3 regions of the Nitratireductor sp. WH36-1 genome follow, and region 3 is predicted to be linked to each of the others. Evidence: riboswitches for the same ligand, from Rfam matches in the RefSeq annotation. Region 3 holds a riboswitch; each other region holds the start of a gene.
What was found. A riboswitch is a leader RNA that binds a small molecule or an ion and turns the genes downstream of it on or off. The one in region 3 is predicted to bind cobalamin.
Positions count from the first base shown of each region.

Region 1: it holds a riboswitch for cobalamin, as region 3 does, so the genes downstream of both, AC4PTT_RS07380 (TonB-dependent receptor plug domain-containing protein) here and cobW (cobalamin biosynthesis protein CobW) in region 3, are expected to answer to the same signal.
Region 2: it holds a riboswitch for cobalamin, as region 3 does, so the genes downstream of both, AC4PTT_RS06205 (ABC transporter substrate-binding protein) here and cobW (cobalamin biosynthesis protein CobW) in region 3, are expected to answer to the same signal.

Region 1 covers NZ_CM178970.1:1,542,869-1,546,731, reverse strand. The annotation lists gene AC4PTT_RS07385 (ABC transporter substrate-binding protein) at 1-1,546, opposite strand, end outside; cobalamin riboswitch at 1,824-2,035, shown strand; gene AC4PTT_RS07380 (TonB-dependent receptor plug domain-containing protein) at 2,161-3,863, shown strand, end outside.
Region 2 covers NZ_CM178970.1:1,300,918-1,304,780, reverse strand. The annotation lists gene AC4PTT_RS06210 (FecCD family ABC transporter permease) at 1-541, opposite strand, end outside; gene AC4PTT_RS06205 (ABC transporter substrate-binding protein) at 569-1,603, opposite strand; cobalamin riboswitch at 1,735-1,926, opposite strand; gene AC4PTT_RS06200 ((2Fe-2S) ferredoxin domain-containing protein) at 1,974-2,765, opposite strand; cobalamin riboswitch at 2,865-3,064, opposite strand; cobalamin riboswitch at 3,238-3,437, shown strand; gene metE (5-methyltetrahydropteroyltriglutamate--homocysteine S-methyltransferase) at 3,532-3,863, shown strand, end outside.
Region 3 covers NZ_JBZXDP010000002.1:634,175-638,037, reverse strand. The annotation lists gene cobN (cobaltochelatase subunit CobN) at 1-571, opposite strand, end outside; gene cobW (cobalamin biosynthesis protein CobW) at 576-1,613, opposite strand; cobalamin riboswitch at 1,790-1,990, opposite strand; cobalamin riboswitch at 2,052-2,251, shown strand; gene AC4PTT_RS22115 (HupE/UreJ family protein) at 2,287-2,907, shown strand; gene cobU (bifunctional adenosylcobinamide kinase/adenosylcobinamide-phosphate guanylyltransferase) at 2,924-3,460, shown strand; gene cobO (cob(I)yrinic acid a,c-diamide adenosyltransferase) at 3,462-3,863, shown strand, end outside.

The sequences.
Region 1 (3,863 bases), on a different replicon from region 3:
GCTGGATGATGATGCCGGAGCCCTGAAGGATCTCTTCGATCTGCTTCATCACCTCGCGGCGGCTGTCGGGGTCCGGAATGGCCAGCGCCTGTTCGATCAGCTTGTCGAGTTCGGGATTGGAATAGGCGGACTCGTTCCACGCCTCGCCGGTGCGATAAGCGAGCGCGACCACCTGAATGCCGAGCGGACGCATGTTCCAGTTGGTCATGGACAGCGGGTATTTCGTCCAGTCGTTCCAGAAGGTCGAACCCGGCAGAACGGTGCGCTTGACCTTGAAAACCGCCTCGCGAAGCTGTGCGGCAATGGCGTCGCCGGTGTTCTTGTGCCAGTCCTCGTCGACCGAGATCAGCTCGTGCTCGTGCTCCATCTGGCCGGCCTCTTCCATCAGCGCCTTGGCCGCGTCCACATTGCGCTCGATCTTGGGCAGCTCCGCATACTCGGGATGGATCGGGCAGACATGGTGGTTCTCGGCCACCTCGCCGGCATTGTCGTAGCCAAGCGCCAGAACTGTGGCGTTGTCCACGGCCATCTGCAGCGCGCGGCGCACCCGCTCATCGTCATACGGCTTGTTGTTGACATTGGTGCGGGCCACAATCGTGGTTGCCGTGGTGACCTCGGACTTGACCAGGCCAATGGCGTCGAGAATGTCCACGAAATCGGCGGTGGTCTCGTAATTGGTGTGGATCTCGCCGGATTCAAAGGCGCTTACCATGGCCGATGGATCGGTGCCGTAATCGATGAATTCGATGCCATCGAGATAGGCCTCGCCGCCCCACCACTTGCCGTCTTCGCGCTTCTTCAGTTCGACGCGGTTGCCCACTTCGTATGAAACGAGTTCGAAGGGACCGGTGCCGATGGGATTGGCGATGAAATCACGGCCCGTCTCATCGAAGCTCGGATGCACGATCAGGCCCGGATAGTCGGCCATGCCGGGAATGATGGAAATGTCAGGGGCAGACAGGTTGAGCTTCACCGTCATGTCGTCGACCTTCTCGATCGCGCCTTCGCGCGCCTTCTTGGTCTCCGGATCGATGAGTGCAGCCATGCGGGCGGGCATGGAGTTGCCCTCCACCGTCTGATCGCACCAGCGGTTGAAGTTGTAGATCACATCGTCTGCGGTAAAGGCGTCGCCATTGTTCCAGGTCACGCCCGGACGCACGTGGAGAATGTACTCGGTGGCGTCTTCGTTGACCTCCCAGCTCTCCAGAAGCCGGCCCTCAAAGGTGAAGTCGCGCGTGTATTTCACCAGCGGCTCAAGCGTCTGACGCATGGCGTTCGCGATCTCGGACCAGTCGGCCGTGCGCGGGTCTTTCGGATCCTTGATGAACATGGCCACACGCAGCGTGCCACCCATTTTGGGCTCCTGAGCGAGCGCATGGGTGGGCACGGCAAGGCCGAGCATGCCATAGGCGGCGGCTGTCGATGCGCCGAGTGCGCTTGCGAGCGCCAGGAACTCACGTCTGTCCATTTTTCCGACGCGCGCTTCGTTCGCCATTTCGGCGACGCGGGCTGGCACTTTCTCGCCATTGCTCTTGAAAAACGTCATCGACGCACTCCCATTTCTTGCCGTTATCAGTTTGTGTTCAGCATTTCCCATCGCGCCAGCGATGTCAAAAAACGACCGGGGCCAATGGTAAGTTTTGCAGGTTTTTCGACCGTTGAAATGACGAGTTTGCGACAAATGAGCCGCAAAACTGACAAATAAAGCCGATTTCGCAACAATTTTCGAAACCTGTACTGACAATCCCCGCCACTTGCGCCGTTATGGGCGCAACAGCCGCCCCACAGGCCGCGATTGACGCTGCCGGAGCCAGTTGGTAAGCGATTTTTTGTTCGCTTGAGGTGCTCCGGCAGGCACTCGCATGCCGGGGAAAAGGGAACACGGAACGGCCCTGCATGATCAGGCCGCAGCCGTGGCTGCTCCCGCAACTGTGAGCGCCGAGGCTCCTCCTATGCCACTGGGTGCAATGCCCCGGGAAGGCGAGGAAGCCGATGAAGCGCGAGCCAGGAAACCTGCCTTGAGCCGTCACCGACCGGATGCGGGACGCTTCCGGGGCTGTGGATCTCGCAGTGGTGACGAAATGTCATCGCTGGCGGGGGACAGATTCAGACAGCCATCGCTCTCCAGCAAAAGAAGCAGCATTCTCATGGAGAGCACGCATGCCATCCAGACGTTATCGCACCCGGCTCCTGCTCAGCGCTTCGGCGCTGCTGACGGGCCTTTCAGCCACCATGGCGGGCGCAGAAGACTATGTGCTTGAAAAACTGGTCATCACGCCCAACCGCACACCGGCAGAGGCCTCCACCGTGGGGTCGACGGTGAACGTGGTGGGCCGTGAAGAGATCGAGGAACAGTCCCTGCCGCTGGCCGTCGAGTATCTCGACCTGCTGCCGGGTGTGAGCCTCTCATCGCCGGGTGGCGTTGGCGCGGAGGGCAGCCTTTCGATCCGCGGCGCGCCGCGCCGCTATGTGAAGACGCTCTATAACGGCATCGACATTTCCGATCCGACCAGCCCACAGGTGCAGACGTCCTACCAGTATCTTCTGTCGGGCGGCCTGCAGAGCATCGAAGTGCTGAAGGGATCGCAGAGCACGCTTTACGGCTCCGATGCGATTGCCGGCGTGATCAGCCTGTCGACGCTGGGCGACATCGAACCGGGCATCGCCCATATCATTCAGGGCGAAGGCGGCTCGCACGGCACGGTCGGCGGCTCCTACGGCTTCAGGGCGGCGAACGAACAGTCGAAACTCTCCATCAACGCAACCGGCTACCGCACCGACGGCATTTCGGCTGCGGCTACGGGCACGGAGCGCGATGGCTATGAGAACGTCACCTTCGACGTGAATGCCGAGCATGCATTTTCCGACGTGTTCTCCGTATTCGGCTCGGCGCTCTACATCGACGCGGAAGCCGAGTTCGACAATCAGGGCTTCGGCACCATTCTGCCGAGCGACAATCTGACGGCGACCAACCACAGCAAACAGCTGGCCGGCCGCGCCGGCTTCAATCTCGACCTGATGGACGGCCGCTTCCGCAACACGGTTTCCGTGCAGGCCTTCGACCTGGAACGCTCCATCACCGGCACCGCGTTCGACGGCTCTTATGACGGTCGCCGCTACAAGGCCGATTATCTGGGCGCATTCGACGTCAATGAATGGCTGACGGTTCAGGGTGGCGCGGATTACGAACGCCAGAGCGCAGTCTTTCCCGCCGGCATGTTCAACCCCCAGATCGATTCCGATTTCTGGATCGCAGGCGTCTGGGGCGAGGCCATTGCCACGCCGGTAGAAAACCTGACGCTGACAGCCGGCCTCAGGCAGGACGAGCACAGCGAATTCGGCGGGCACACCACATACCGGGCAACCGCCTCCTATCTCATCGATGCGACCGGAACGCGTCTGCACGGCTCGGTGGGAACCGGCTTCCGTGCACCCAGCCTCAACGAGCTTTTCGGTCCGTTCGGGGCAAACCCCAATCTGCGGCCTGAAACCAGCTTCGGTTTCGACATTGGCGTGGAGCAGCGTTTCTGGAACGACAGGGCAATCGCCGACATCACCTATTTCCAGCTCGAGATCGACGATCTGATCGGTTACACGACCCAGTATAACCAGATCCCCGGCACGTCGCGCATGCGCGGTGTCGAGGCCTCGCTCAGCTATGCCGCGACCGACTGGCTGGACCTCACCGGAGCCTACACCTACACGCATTCGGTGGATCAGAACGATGCACGGCTGCCGCGCGTGCCGCGCCACGAGATCGGGCTGGTCGCCAGCGTTCGGCCTGCCGAGAAATGGACCATTTCGGCCTCGGCCAAGGCGGCCATCGACACGGTGGACACGGGCAATTTCAAGCTGGACGATTA
Region 2 (3,863 bases), on a different replicon from region 3:
TGCCCCGCCACCAGCTCAACGAAAAAACGGCCAGCGCGCACAGAAGCGCGCAGACAAAGGCCGACAGGGGGACGAAATAGACGCCTGCCGCCTGAAGACCGATACCGAACATGATGGCGACGGAAGCCCCGAAACCGGCAGCCGAGGACACGCCGATCGTATAGGGGCTGACGAGCGGATTGCGGGTAATGGCCTGCATGAGAACGCCGGACACGGATAGGGCAGCGCCGGCCACCAGCGCCATCACCACACGCGGCAGGCGCAGGTAAAGCAGAACCCGCGCCGCCTGTTCGTCCGATGATCCTGGCAAATAGCCGAGGCTTGCCCGCTCCATGAGAACGAGCGCAAGCGTTCCGACACTTGTATCGTTGATGCCACGTACGGAAACCGCTGCGGCGGCAATCATCAAAAGCGCGAATGACAGGGCGATCAGCAGAATGCGTCGCCGTCCGCCCTCCCGATACCGGGCGGCAAGGCCCCTGCCTTTTTCGACCGAGGCGGCACCTGTACCCCCGGCTTCGGTTTCAAGCGTATCGGTCATCGGCCCCGCCCCGTCATGTCAGCTTGCTCAGAAGTCGCCCTGATAGGTCATGCCCGGCTGATAGGGCAGTCCCTGGAAGTCCTCGATCCAGCGACGCATGGCCTCTTCCGGATCGACATCCTTGAACAGCTCTGGATGCGCCCATTTGGCGATCTGCAGCGCGCCGGTGATCTTCGAGGAGCCGCCGGCGAGGTAGTAGTTGATGACGTGGACGTTCTTCGCCTCTGCCGCCGGGGTGGCGCGGATGTCCTCACGCGCCATAAGCCCGTCCCATGTCGCCTTGTACTGCTCTTGGGGGATGGTCGTGTAAGCGCCCGGTTCCAGCTTCACGATCAGCGACGGCACGCGCGCGACCAGTTCCTCCGGATCGATGGTGAAGGCGTTGGGATTGCCACGCGCGGCCGGCTCGTCCTCAATGACGATTTCGCCAAAAACGTTCCTGCCACCACCGGCTTCGATCATGTCGTGCCAGCCAGAGCCCGGCGTGACCGTCACCAGCGGGCGCTTCTCCTCCAGATAAACCGGCACCGGCTCGACGCCCTCAAGCCGCTCGGCCAGAAGCGCTTTGTAATCCTCATAATAGGCGGCGAGATCGGCCGCCCGCTCTTCGCGACCGAAGAGCTTGCCCATCAGCTTGACGTTCTCGACATGCTTGAGCGTATCCCAGGAGGTTACGACCAGAACCGGAATTCCGAACGGCTCAAGCTGGCGCGCCGCCTCCTCGTAAACGCCGTTGCGCGGCAGAATGACGAGATCCGGCTTCTTGGCGATGATGGCCTCGTAATTGGGCTCGCTCTGCCCCTGGCCCACCACGTCGTCGGGGCCGAATTCCGGCCAGTAGGCAGGATCGCGATAGGTGCTGGCGCCGGTGCCAACCACCTGCTCGATGGCGCCGATGGCGCGTGCGAATTCAACCGAATAGCGGTTGAAGATCACAGCGCGCTTGACGGGCAGGTCGACATCGACCTGACGCCCGACATCATCGGTAATGGTTTCTGCGAAAGCGGATTGGGAGAGTGACAGCGCGACAATGGCAGCGCCGAGAACGGACTTGAACAACATGATCACCTCGATCGACACGGGGCGCCGGGAGGTGCGTGAAAGAGCGCCCGCATCGACCGAATGCGCCGCAGGGCGTCCTTGCACCCCGCGAGACCGGTCTACGCTACCCTCTTGCCGGACACCTCGCCGACAATTGCGTTTGCGCCAAGGCCGGTCTCCTGGCTCGCGGCTCAAGCGTTCGAATATCCCTTCCCGGCCGACTGACCAGTGGATCGATACCGAACTCGCCGCCTACAGTTGCGAGGGCAGCCGCAGACTGGGACGAACCCGTCCTGCGTTCCCGTTTCATCCGACGTTGCGGAACCGTGGCGCGCAATCGTTAACCTGATCTGACCTGCAAGGCCAACCGTTTTCCTCCCCGCCGCTACCATTACCTGTTTAAAGTCCCGCGAAGCCGCTGTTTGCGACCGGTCGGCTCATAGGCGAAATCGGCGACAACGCGTCCCCCAAGCAGGTGCTCTTCAATGATGCGGTCTATCGCATCCTCATTCACGCCACCGTAATAGGTGCCTTCGGGAAATACCTGAAGAACCGGCGCGAGATTGCAGGGGCCGAGACAGGTTGCTTTCGCGGTCATGGTGCCATCCCCCGTGTTGCGCAGGTTCAGTTCCTTCTGCCGGTTGCGCAAATGACACCACAGAACGTCCGCCCCGGCAGCGTTGCACGCCCCGCCCTCACACACCAGAACCCGCCTTTTCTGCGCCGGCACCAGAGAGCCTTCCCGCACCGGAGTTTCAGCGGGAGGAACGGCCGGCTCCTGGACAATGTCGCCGATGAGACCGCCAAGAAGCCGTTCAAAATGTGCACTGCGGGCAATGTCGGATGCTATGCGGATGGGTGGCCAGCCGCCGGATGTTTCGGCTTGCCAGCGCCGGAGCGATTTCGACAGCCAGTTCCGGAAGCTCGGCTCCATCGGAAGCAGGAGCGGGACAATCACGATCTCAGAATGATGTTCTGCCCGCAGCTCCAGAAGTGCGGACCGCAAGGACGGCGTCCCCTGTTCGGAGAAACAGTACTGAACCGCCGTCACACCTTCAAAACCTGCGGCCATTTCAGCGAGGCGCGCCATCTCGCCATGAGGTGCAGCAGCAAAAGCCGACTTTGCAAGAAGCAGGATCGCGCGGCTTCCCTGCCCTTCATTCAATAATGCATTCGTATCCACTGCCATTCCTCGAGCTGATGCGATCGGGAACGGCAGGGAGATCGCGCGTCGGAACCGGATATTCCGAAGCACGAGCTCCTGTGGCATATCCCGACCACGGAACTTCACACGATCAGGCAGGTCTCCTGGCTTGCGGCTCATCACAGCTTCACCCGTCTTCCCGGCATAACGCCAGTGACATGATCGGCAAAGCGGCTCGTCGCTCACAGTTGCGGGTCAGCTCCGGATTTGAACCGGATTCCCTCTTAGCCGCCGACCGAGACAGGTCTGCCGACGGAACCTTGACCGCTTCGAAAAGTATACTCAGACCCGCGCCTGTCAACCGTCTGCCGGCCGACCCGCGCGCGCACATGGACCAACTCCGGAACAGGATTTCCCGACAGCTAAAATAGAGAGGCACATCACCCTTCAGGCAAGACGTAAAGATATAAACATTTCTTTATATCATTCTTGACTTTCCGCCGCATTGCGAGGAATCTGGGCGCGTCGTGGTTCTCGAACCTGCCTTCAGGCGGATTCGGGCTAAGAGGGAAGCCGGTTCAAATCCGGCGCTGCCCCCGCAACTGTCAGCGGCGAGCCGAAATCCATTCAAGTCACTGGACAGACGTCCGGGAAGACGGATCAAGGCCGAGACCCGTGAGCCAGGAGACCTGCCATGACGAAACAACGTCAACGGGCGGGGTGTCCGGTGTTCGTCATGCGGCGGCCGTTCAGGCCGCGGTCTGCGTACGCCCCCCCCCCCGCCCCAAACAGCATCGGGTGTGCCATGTCTGAACGTTCAATTCCTGTCTCCACGCTCGGCGTGCCGCGTATCGGCCGCCGCCGAGAACTGAAACTCGCCCTTGAAAGCCATTGGTCCGGCAAAAGCAGCGCAGAAACCCTTCTCCAGACTGCAAGGGAACTCAGGGCCGAGAACTGGAAGGAGCAGCGCGATCGTGGCGTTGCAATCATCCCTTCCAATGATTTCTCACTCTACGATCAGGTACTGGACACCAGTGTGATGGTCGGCGCGGTTCCGGCAGACTATGGCTGGCAGGGTGGCCCGGTGCCGCTTGACGTCTATTTCGCAATGGCGCGCGGCAGCCAGGGCTCCAGGGA
Region 3 (3,863 bases):
ACGACGCTTCGACAATGCCATGGCCCGGCGCATAGAAACCGGCCTTGGCCACCGGTTCCGCCTCCGGCGCTTCGATGTCCCGCCCCGCAAGGCACGCAAGCTGCATGGTCAGCGCGCGCATATTGTCCGGTCCGCCTTCGCGGAAGCAGGCGAGCAGCGCCGCGCGCGCTTCCGGCGAAACGGTGGAGCGCTCGGCCAGGCGCGCGTCGTCCTGATGGCATTCGCCGGGAAGCAGCGCCAGCGCGATGCCCTTTTGCCGGGCCAGTGCGGAAAGCCGGTCGCAGCCATAGCGCCACCACTCATAGCCGCCCAGCACCCGCACCAGAATAACGCGGGCATGCGCTGCCGTGTTGTCGATCCACAGATCGACCGACATGGGGTGTCTCAGGTCGCGCAGCGCGGCAAGTCGCAGCGCGGGCAGAGCCTCGCGCTGCGCCTGCCATGCAGAGGCAATCCCCGCCAGATCGCTGTCGGTGAACGACAGCGCCACCATGTCCGCCGGCGACTGCTGCAGATCGACAGGCTCGATCAGATCGTCGAGTGAGGCACTGGTGGTGGCGAGGATGTGCATCGGATCAGGCCGAGAGAAGGCTTTCGATACGCGCGCGGTCGATGCCCTTGAGGCCGATCACGACAAGCCGCGTCTCGGCGGCTTCGCCGGCCTTCCACGGGCGGTCGTAATGGTGCGACACGCGCGGACCAACCGCCTGCACCTGCAGGCGCATGGGCTTGCCCTTCACATGCGCAAAGCCCTTGAGGCGCAGAACCTCCCCGGTCTCCACCGCCGCATTGACACGCGCTTCCAGATCTTCGGGCCGCAGAACCGATGGCAGATCGACAACGAATGTATCGAAATCGTCGTGCTCGTGGTCATGCGCATCGTCGTGATGCGTCTTGCGGTTCTCGATGTCGTCCTCGACGGCAAGCCCGAGACCCAGCAGCAGGGCAGGGTCCACCTTGCCATGCGCGCTCGGCACGATCTGCACATTGCGCGACAGATGCCCCGCAATCCGCGCGCGGGCGCGCCCGGCGGCTTCCTCATCCAGAAGATCGTTCTTCGACAGAACGATCAGGTCAGCGCAGGCCACCTGGTCGTCGAACACTTCTTCGATCGGATCATCATGGTCGAGCGAATCGTCGGCTGCGCGCTGTGCATCCAGCGCGTCCATGTCCGCAGCCACATGACCGTCGGCAAGCGCCGGCCCGTCCACCACGGCAATCACGCCATCGACCGTCACACGGTTCTTGATTGCCGGCCACTGAAAGGCCTGCACCAGCGGCTTTGGCAGCGCCAGACCGGACGTCTCGATCAGAATGTGATCGACCTTCGGCTCACGTGCGAGGATCTGGTCGAGCGCCGGCACGAAATCATCGGCAACCGTGCAGCAGATGCAGCCATTGGCCAGTTCGAGAACGTTTTCCTCGGGGCAATTGTCCAGCCCGCAGCTCTTCAGCACCTCACCATCAATGCCGGCATCGCCGAACTCGTTGACGATGATCGCCAGCCGCTTGCCATGCGCGCCTTCCAGAACATTGCGGATCAGCGTCGTCTTGCCGGCGCCGAGAAAGCCGGTCACGACGGTGCAGGGAACCCGGTCGAAACTCGTGGTCATGGGATATCCTTCAGGTGATGGAGTGTGGAGAACGATAAGACGCGGGTGAGGGGCGCACGGGCCTTTTGCGGCCGCGTACTGGCAGAGACACCATGAATGGTCGGGAGAAGGCGCGCAGCGGCGCTGTCAGCAGTCACAATGCACACTCCTTGCCCGGGACACCCGCCAGGCGGTCAGGATTTCATTCGCAGACGGCAGGTTTCCTGGCTCACGGGTCGATGCGCTCTCCAGCCTTCCCAGGGCAAACCCCAGTGGCGTGTCAGGTGCGCTCTCCGCTTACAGTTGCGGGGACAGCTGCGGCATTGGGCAAGGCCCGCACCGCATTCCCTCTTAGCCCTCTCCATTGCGGGAGAAGGACCGTCTGCTGCGCATTTACGGCTCGCCCGCCACGTCTGTCAATGCGGGCAACAAAGCGTTTGCGGGGCGTGGCGATTCTTGTATGCTCCGCCCGCTGTCGGTTCCGCTGAAGCGGACCCAGAGGGAACGTGGTGCGGCGCAATCGCGCCAAGACCACGGCTGCCCCCGCAACTGTAAGCGGAGAGCGTTTTCCTGATCGCCACTGAGGCATGACGCCTTGGGAAGGCTGGAAAGCGCATCGACCCGTGAGCCAGGAAACCTGCCGACGGCCTGAAAGAAACACCGCAACCCTCGGGTGGAGGGGAAAGGACCAGACATGAACACGCGTTTCCTGCGCACTTTTTCCGCATTCGCATTTGCATCGCTCTTCGCAACCAGCGCCCACGCCCATCACGCCATGGACGGGCAGACGCCCACGACCCTTTACGAAGGGCTGGTCTCAGGGCTCGCCCATCCCGTGATCGGGCTTGATCATCTGGCCTTCATCCTCGCTGCCGGCCTGTTTGCCGCCGTCGCCGGCATGAGCCTTTTCGCGCCGCTTCTCTTTGTTGCCGGCTCGCTTGTCGGCGTCGGCCTGCATCTGATGCTGCTCGATCTTCCGGCAGCCGAAATCGTCATCGCGGCAAGCGTTCTTGCTGGCGGCTGGCTTCTGGCGCGCGGTCGGGCCGTGGAAAGCCACATGCTCGTCTTCGCTCTGTTCCTGGTGGTCGGCGTGTTCCATGGCTATGCCTTCGGCGAAGCCATTGTCGGCAGCGAACAGACGCCGCTCATCGCCTATCTCGCAGGCCTTGCCGCAATCCAAAGCGCCATCGCGCTTGGCGTCTATCTTCTCGTCCGCTCGCGCGGCTGGGCGGTAGAGGCCATGCAGCCCCGGCTTGCTGGCGCCGCCATTGTCGGTGTCGGCATAACCTTCCTTGCCGGACAACTTGTCGGCTGAGCCGGCGGATCTGACGATGCGTTCACTTCATTTCGTTCTGGGCGGCGCGCGCTCCGGCAAGAGCCGCCATGCCGAAACGCTGATCGAAGCCGCGCCCGCGCCCTGGCACTACATCGCCACGGCCCAGGCCTTCGATGACGAGATGCGCGAACGCATCGCCATTCACCGCGCGCGGCGCAAGGGGGCAGTGGCGGGGCCGGGGGAAGTAGCGGGGGCGTGGCAGACCCACGACGCCCCGCTCGACCTGCCGGGCATGCTTCAAACCCTGCCGGCCCGCGAAACGGTTCTGGTCGATTGCCTCACCCTGTGGCTCAGCAATCTCATTCTCAACGACCATGAGCTAAAACCTGCCGCCGAGCGACTGCTTGCAGCTCTTGCCGCAAGAGAGGGAACCACGGTTCTCGTTTCCAATGAGGTCGGCTTCGGCATCGTGCCCGAAACCCCGCTCGGCCGCCGTTTCCGCGATGAGGCGGGGTTCCTGAACCAGAAAGTCGCCGCCGCTGCCGACAGCGTCACGCTGGTGGTTGCCGGCCTGCCCATGAAAGTGAAGTGACATGCGAGAGATCGACGCAAACGAAGCCGGGCGCCACAAGGCAAAGATGGCCAAACGCAAGGCTGTTCAGGATGCCGAGGTGCGCGACAAGACGGTCGAAAAGGGGCTTCTGATCGTCAATACGGGGCCGGGCAAGGGCAAGTCCACCGCTGCCTTCGGTCTTGCGCTGCGCATGCTCGGCCATGGCCGCCGCGTCGGTGTCGTGCAGTTCATCAAGGGCGCATGGCATTGCGGTGAGAAGGATGCCTTCGCCGCCTTTGGCGATCAGGTCTCCTGGCACACAATGGGCGAGGGCTTCACCTGGGAAACACAGGATCTCCAGCGCGACATCGCCGCCGCCGAGCGGGCGTGGGGAAAGGCCGAGGAACTGATGGCCGATCCGACGATCGGTCTTGTCGTTCTC